2 regions of the Bacillus sp. MUM 13 genome follow, and region 1 is predicted to be linked to the other one. Evidence: riboswitches for the same ligand, from Rfam matches in the RefSeq annotation. Region 1 holds a riboswitch; the other holds the start of a gene.
What was found. A riboswitch is a leader RNA that binds a small molecule or an ion and turns the genes downstream of it on or off. The one in region 1 is predicted to bind glycine.

Region 1 (3,609 bases):
TCAGCAATACAGGCAGGCGTGTTGCTTCAGCAAACAGCATGATGATTAATATGCAAATAAACAATAGTAGAATAACGTAATTAATAATAGGAGTAAAGGGTGCTTTGAAGCTTGATTTCTTCCTTAAATCCGGACTTTTTCTGCTGTACCTTATATGAGAAATCAAAATGATGCTCCACACCCAAATGAAGCAGATAGCACTAATGGTTGTCACAATGCCAAAGGCTTCGCCAGGTATAAGCTTGCTCAAAAGGGCCCCGGCGGAGAGAACAGCTGCTGAAGTATATAGAGCGCGGCTGGGCACATGGTTTTTATTCAATTTAGCCAGTTTAGCAGGGCCGGCGTTATGCCGGCTTAAATTATATAAAATCCTGCTCGTTGAAAACAATCCGCTGTTAAAGGCCGAGGCAGCTGAGGTTAATACGACGAAATTAATGATTCCGGCAGCAACAGGAATGCCCACTAAACTGAACGTTTTTACAAAAGGGCTATTGTCTGCAGACAATTGGTTCCACGGGTTGATGCATAAAAGAATAATCAATGCTCCTACATAGAAAAAGAGAATTCTCAGCGGAATTTTGTTAATGGCTGAAGGGATATTTTTTTTGGGATCTGCTGTTTCTGCTGCAGAAACACCGATTAATTCGACCCCGACAAATGCAAACACGGCCATCTGAAAGGAAAGCAGGAATCCGGATATCCCATGCGGAAATATTCCTCCGAAATTCCACAGATTTCCCGCGGAAACCGTTCCTGCATCTGTTTTGAATCCAATAAAAAGCAAAACGATCCCGATAATAATTAAAGCAAGAATGGTAATCACCTTGATTAAGGCAAACCAAAACTCCAATTCGCCAAAAAGCTTAACAGTCAGCAGATTAAGCCCCAATAAAACGACTAAACAGACGACAGCAGGAACCCATTGCGGAATATGAAACCAGTATTGTACATACACGCCAACCGCTATCATGTCAGCCATAGCCGTCATGATCCAGCAAAACCAATAGGTCCATCCTGTCACAAACCCAGCCCACGGACCGATATACTCTTCGGCAAAATCCGTAAAGGACTGATATCCGGCATTAGACAGAAGCAGTTCTCCCAGTGCCCTCATAACGAAGAACAATGCAATCCCTACGATGAGATAGGCCAATACAATCGAGGGACCAGCTAATTGTATCGCTTTCCCTGAGCCAAGAAATAAACCGGTCCCTATCGTGCCGCCAATTGCAATCAGCTGTACATGCCTATTTTTCAGATCTCTCTTTAACTCCTGCTGTTCCATCCTGCATTCCCCCGTTTATATTCAGTAAAAAAAGCTGTTTCAAACTTGCCTGACACACTCACTGATAACACCATTCCAACTGCACTGCAAAGACAATAAAAAAAGAGACTGGAGTTCTCCAATCTCATCGCACAGAATAATAAATGTTTTTTTATTATCTTAAAGAAAATAAAAAATTTACGGTTTATTAAACTTCTGTTCTTTTGCCTGAGATAGTGAACCCTTCGGCGCCGCAAACATGTGCGGTCTCTCCAGAAACTGCTCCTGCTGAAGTCTGATCCCCAGCAATCATAGCTTGTTAACTATTTAATTATAATTTCACATTCTATCAATATTTGTCAGACAGAACAAGGATAATTAGCTGGATGTAATAGAAAATGCATGCAAAGAATATCCATCTGTGCAAATTAACCTTCACAGTTTGGAAAAATAACCAGATTTAAGGCTATCTTGTTCTAGGGAAATTATGTAAGGAAGTTCCTCGCGTTTTTCACTGAAGCTAAAATTTTTTCCCAGGCACACCGTCGCTGATATAAAGCCCGCCATACTTTCAATAAATTGTTTTCATTGATTCATATTGAAACAAAGCAGATCATTCACTAATATGTATAATTATAGTATTCTAAAAATTTTTTCTTTTGTGAGGGTCTGTCTAAATTCCTAAAAATCCATACTCGATAACGGGCCTGTATCCTTTTCCCCATTACATTCAATTCTTCTTCATATCGCTCAAAAGACTTAATACATCATTAGTATGACATTAAGTAAAGAAAGGAATGGAACATTTGAATTCAAAATCACAGCCATTAACAGATCTATTTAAAAAGAAAGTCTATGAAACTTTCAGCCATCTTCATAAAAACCCGGAGCTTAGCTGGGAAGAGTGGAAAACTACAGAATATATTGAGTGCATTTTAAAGGATGCAGGCTGCCATAGGGTAACCACATTTGACGACTGTACAGGTGTGATTGGAGACATGGGGAATTTCAGCGGAAACTGTCCAATCATTGCCATCCGGGCAGATATGGATGCCCTATACCAGGAAGTAAACGGTAAAATGCAGGCCAATCACTCCTGCGGGCATGATGCCCATATGACACTGGTATTAGGCGTTTTATGGAGCCTGCAGCATAATGAACATCTGAAGAAACAAATAGGTGTACGTTTTATTTTCCAGCCTGCAGAAGAGGTGGGAGCAGGCGCCCTGAAGCTGGCTGGAAAGGGAGTTGTTGCTGATGCGGATTACTTATATGGAGTCCATCTCCGGCCGATACAGGAGCTTGCAGCAGGCTATGCGGCTCCTGCCATTCTGCACAGTGCGACACGTTCCATCGAGTTTGAAATCCATGGTGAAGATGCCCATGGCGCAAGGCCGCATCTCACACAAAGCGCCATTGAAATTGGCGCCTATATTATGAATGCGATTCACTCTCTGTATTTTGACCCCAATATTCCGCATTCCGCGAAAGTGACACGATTTATCTCAGGAGGAAGGAATACAAATATTATTCCCGGGAAAGCTTCCCTGGCCATTGATATGAGGGCACAAACAAATGAACTTATGGAAAAACTCCATAACCGTGTGCTTGATGTTATCCATAATGCACAAGAAATTTATAAAACAGATATTGAGATTACCAGCGACCATGGAATAGTGGCTGCAGAATCAAGCCAGTCTGCGCAGGACATTGCTGCCAAAGCCATACAGAATATTCTGGGACCTGAAAAAACGGCTCCTCCTGTCGTGACTCCCGGCGGTGATGACTTCCATTTTTATAAAGTGAAAATGCCTGACTTAAACGCCACAATGATTGGTTTAGGATGTAATCTTCAGCCTGGTTTGCATCATCCTGATATGCATTTTGAGATTGATTCGCTATTTACCGGAATTCATATCTTTAACGAAATTTTGCGCCTGCATAGTCTGGCGGATTAAAAATTGGGGCGGCAGAGTTTATCTGTTGCCCTATAACCAAATGAACACCCATGCAAGAAGGCTGAGTCCTCCAAACACCAATTCCCCCGCATGAATAGCCATGATAAGGACATCACTCTTTTTCGACCGGGGAATTCCAAAAAATCCTGTGTTATGGATGATATAGGTGAATCCAGAGGCAAAAATCAGGACCGCCAGGTAATTCACAGCCTGTGGGACAGTGAGGGTTTCTTCAGAACCGCTTTCCATTCCTACATTTAACTGAATTCCGCAGTGCTTCGAAATCAAAAAGGATGCTGCATAAAAAAGGAACAGTATAAGTGACAAACTGAAAGGCTGTTTACGGTAATCTGCCATGTTCAGAAATGTATTTTTAGGCTGCCGCTT
Region 2 (3,609 bases), on a different contig from region 1:
ATTTGCCTGGAGGCGTCAATGCCCCGAGTGCAAGCGGATTCGATGAAACAATAAACATGGATTTCACAGAATGAACAATTTCTTCTATTTCTTTCAGCGGCTCAATACGGCCGAAGAAATTCGGATACTGCACGATAACTCCTGCAATATCATCCGCCATCTGCTCTTTTAATGCCTCAAGGTCGGTGATTCCGTCACTGAAAGGAATTTCAATGACCTCCACATTCTGGCCTTTTGCGTATGATTTGACCACTTCCCGTGACTCAGGGTGCACAGCACTGGAAAGAAGGATTTTCTTTCTTTTCGTATGCCCGGTGCTTAACATCGCCGCTTCGGCAAGAGCGGTGCCGCCATCGTACATGGAGGAATTGGCAACATCCATTCCCGTCAGCTCACAGATCATGGTCTGGAACTCAAAAATGGCCTGCAGCTCTCCCTGTGAGATTTCCGGCTGGTATGGTGTATATGCTGTATAAAACTCTGAACGTGAAATAACATGATCAACGATAATAGGAGCATAATGATCATAAACACCTGCACCAAGAAATGATGCATAGCTTTTTGTGTCGGCATTTTTCGAAGCCATTCTTGTAAGCTCTTTAATGAGAGATGATTCGGCTTTGGCCGGTTTGATGTTATATTCACCCTGGAAACGGACTTTTTCCGGTATGTCGCTGAAAAGCTCATCAACGGCTGAAACACCGATTTCAGCCAGCATTTCTTTTTTGTCTTGCTCTGTCATCGGCAGATAGCGATGCGTCATGTATCATTCATTCCCCTCTATTTTCTCGGTTTTTTATAAAAAGGTGTCGCTATGACTTTAGCTTTTAATCTTTTTGACCTGATTTCGACTTCCACTTCTGTGCCAATTTCAGTGAACTCCCTTTTTAATAGGGCAAGTCCCACATTTTTCTTCAGTGTCGGAGACTGGGTGCCTGTAGTGATCTCACCAATCTGCTCTCCCCCGGAAAATACAGGGTAGCCATGGCGCGGAATCCCTCTGTCTATCATTTCAATTCCAGCGCTTCTTCTTGGGGCTCCTTCTTCTTTTTGCTTCTTTAAAACAGATTTCCCGTAGAAATCTGCCTCTTTATCGGTTTTGACAGCAAAGCCGATTCCCGCTTCAATCGGAGTGATATCAGCTGTAAGCTCCTGTCCATATAGAGCAAGATTGGCTTCAAACCGGAGCGTATCCCGGGCTCCAAGCCCAATAGGAAGGATGCCTTCCTCCTTGCCTGCAGCAAGGATCTCCCGCCAAAGAGCTGGACCGGATGCACTTTCACAGTAAATTTCAAATCCGTCCTCGCCTGTATAGCCCGTTCTTGAAACCAGGGCTGTGATTCCGTTCAAGTCAACATCTTCCTTGAATTTAAAAAACCCTATTTCACTCAAATCAGTATTTTTAGATAATTTTTGAAGCACGGTTTCCGCTGCCGGGCCCTGAAGTGCAAGCTGGGCATAATGGGAAGAAACATTTGTCAATTCAACATTCTCTATTTTGCTTGCCTGAAGCCAATCAAAATCTTTATCGATATTAGCAGCATTGACTACCAGAAGATATTCTTCATCCGATTTTTTATATACGATCAAATCATCAACAGTTCCGCCATTTTCATAGCACATGGCCGTATATTGGGCTCCGCCGGGCTGCAGCTTCAGGATATCATTTGTCAGCATCTTCTGAAGAAATTCAATGCTTCCGGGTCCCTTCACTTCAAATTCACCCATATGAGATACATCGAATAGTCCTGCTTTGGTACGGACGGTTTCATGCTCTTCTTTTATTCCGGAAAACTGGACAGGCAATTCCCACCCGCCAAAATCAATCGTTTTGCCCCCGCTCTCACGGTACACTTCGAATAATGGTGTTCTTTTTAATTCTGTCAAAATGCTGCCTCCTTAAAAATAAGATTAAAAATCTTTCTTTTGCGGCTCATACAACGTTTCAGCTTTCTTAGAAAAAAGGGCATAAAAAAGGACAGAGCTGCCCTCTTTGGGCATAATTCTCTGTCCTGAAACCTGAAAGTTTACCTTTAGTAGGCTTTCCCCTTTGGTGGTCCCGTAACGCGGACTCTCTCCAGAGCTGCGTCCAGCAAGAGTTCTTTTGCCTGAGAGATTCGCTGTTAAGCTTGCTCCTTCGGCGCTGCGCCATGCAGTCTCTCCCCATGCCTTCATCCGCTTATATTTTAAAGACCCATTGTACATACTATGAGAAAACCAGCAATCCAATCATTTAGAAACTGCAGGTATGTTTTCTGCCAGTATGAAAATTTGTAAAACTCAAATTCTATTCCCATCCTACCATTAAGAATGTTTTTTCCGCAATAACTTTTATCTTGAAAACGCAAACAACTTACTAATTTTATTTTTCAACCTTCTAATGTTCGTGTTTAGCTCAATTTTATAGATATCTCATTATTCATTCTGCTTAGGGGGCAAGACCATGAAGATTGAAATAAGCTTCGATCAAGACTGGGGAGAAGAGTTTTTACAAAAGATTGAAAAAGACGGGCCATGGGCGAACTGGGACTTGTATAAACTGGCCGCAGATATCGAAAGGCGGCTCGTTGTCCCGGATTTTGAAGGTCTGCAGGCGCCAAAGCATCTGCCGCAATTAGTCCCGCTTCCCCATCAGCTTGAGGCAGCAAAACAGGTAGTGGAAGAAATGAATGGCAAAGCGATCCTTGCCGATGAGGTAGGGCTTGGAAAGACGATTGAAGCAGGGCTTATATTAAAGGAATACATGATCCGCGGCCTGGTTAAAAAAGTCCTGATTCTTGTACCCGCTTCCCTTGTCAGCCAATGGGCGTTTGAACTGAATACCAAGTTCCACATTCCTGCAGTTGCCCAGAAAAAAAGCTATGTGTGGGAAGCCTGTGATTGTGTGGTGTCTTCGATCGATACGGCAAAGCGAGATCCGCACCGCGACATCATCTTTCAGCAGGAATACGATATGATCATTATTGATGAAGCACATAAACTCAAGAACAATAAAACTAAAAACTATGAGTTTGCACAGAATTTGAAGAAGAAGTTTTGCCTGCTTCTGACGGCAACACCGATTCAGAATAAACCCGAGGAAATCTTTCATCTTGTTTCCCTCCTGAAGCCGGGCCACCTGGGCAATGCCGCCCTGTTTGCCGAGAAATATAAAGGCAAAGGCAGAAGCCTGAATGATGATGAACATCTGAAAGAACTGGTAAATACCGTCATGATTCGAAACCGCCGGGCCGATACCGGCATCGAGTGGACCAAAAGGATTGTGGAAACCATCATCATCGAGCTGTCGCCTACAGAGCGTGCCCTATATGATGGAGTCACGAATTTCAAGCCGGACTCAGGAGAAAAAACCGGAAGTGCCTTTTCGTCGCTCACATTGCAAAGAGAAGCGTGCAGCAGCCGGGAAGCGGTTTTTTATACATTAAAGAAGATGAAAGGCAAATATGAAAATCCTCCGGAGGAATTTTCAGCAAGACTTGATCATTTATTCACACTGGTGAATGAAACAGAACGGAACTCCAAGGCTGAGAAGGCACTGGAGCTGATACAGAAAATTAATGATAAAGTGATCATTTTCACTGAATACCGGGCAACACAGCTTTATCTTCA

Region 2: linked by a shared signal. The riboswitch ahead of gcvT (glycine cleavage system aminomethyltransferase GcvT) and the one ahead of BIV59_RS01260 (amino acid permease) in region 1 are both predicted to bind glycine.

The regions. Positions count from the first base shown of each region.
Region 1 covers NZ_MLYQ01000002.1:56,020-59,628, reverse strand. Annotated here, with positions in the region: gene BIV59_RS01260 (amino acid permease) at 1-1,285, opposite strand, end outside; glycine riboswitch at 1,471-1,550, opposite strand; gene BIV59_RS01255 (M20 peptidase aminoacylase family protein) at 2,071-3,222, shown strand; gene BIV59_RS01250 (hypothetical protein) at 3,253-3,609, opposite strand, start outside.
Region 2 covers NZ_MLYQ01000013.1:50,976-54,584, reverse strand. Annotated here, with positions in the region: gene gcvPA (aminomethyl-transferring glycine dehydrogenase subunit GcvPA) at 1-763, opposite strand, end outside; gene gcvT (glycine cleavage system aminomethyltransferase GcvT) at 781-1,887, opposite strand; glycine riboswitch at 2,006-2,083, opposite strand; glycine riboswitch at 2,087-2,175, opposite strand; gene BIV59_RS04725 (DEAD/DEAH box helicase) at 2,444-3,609, shown strand, end outside.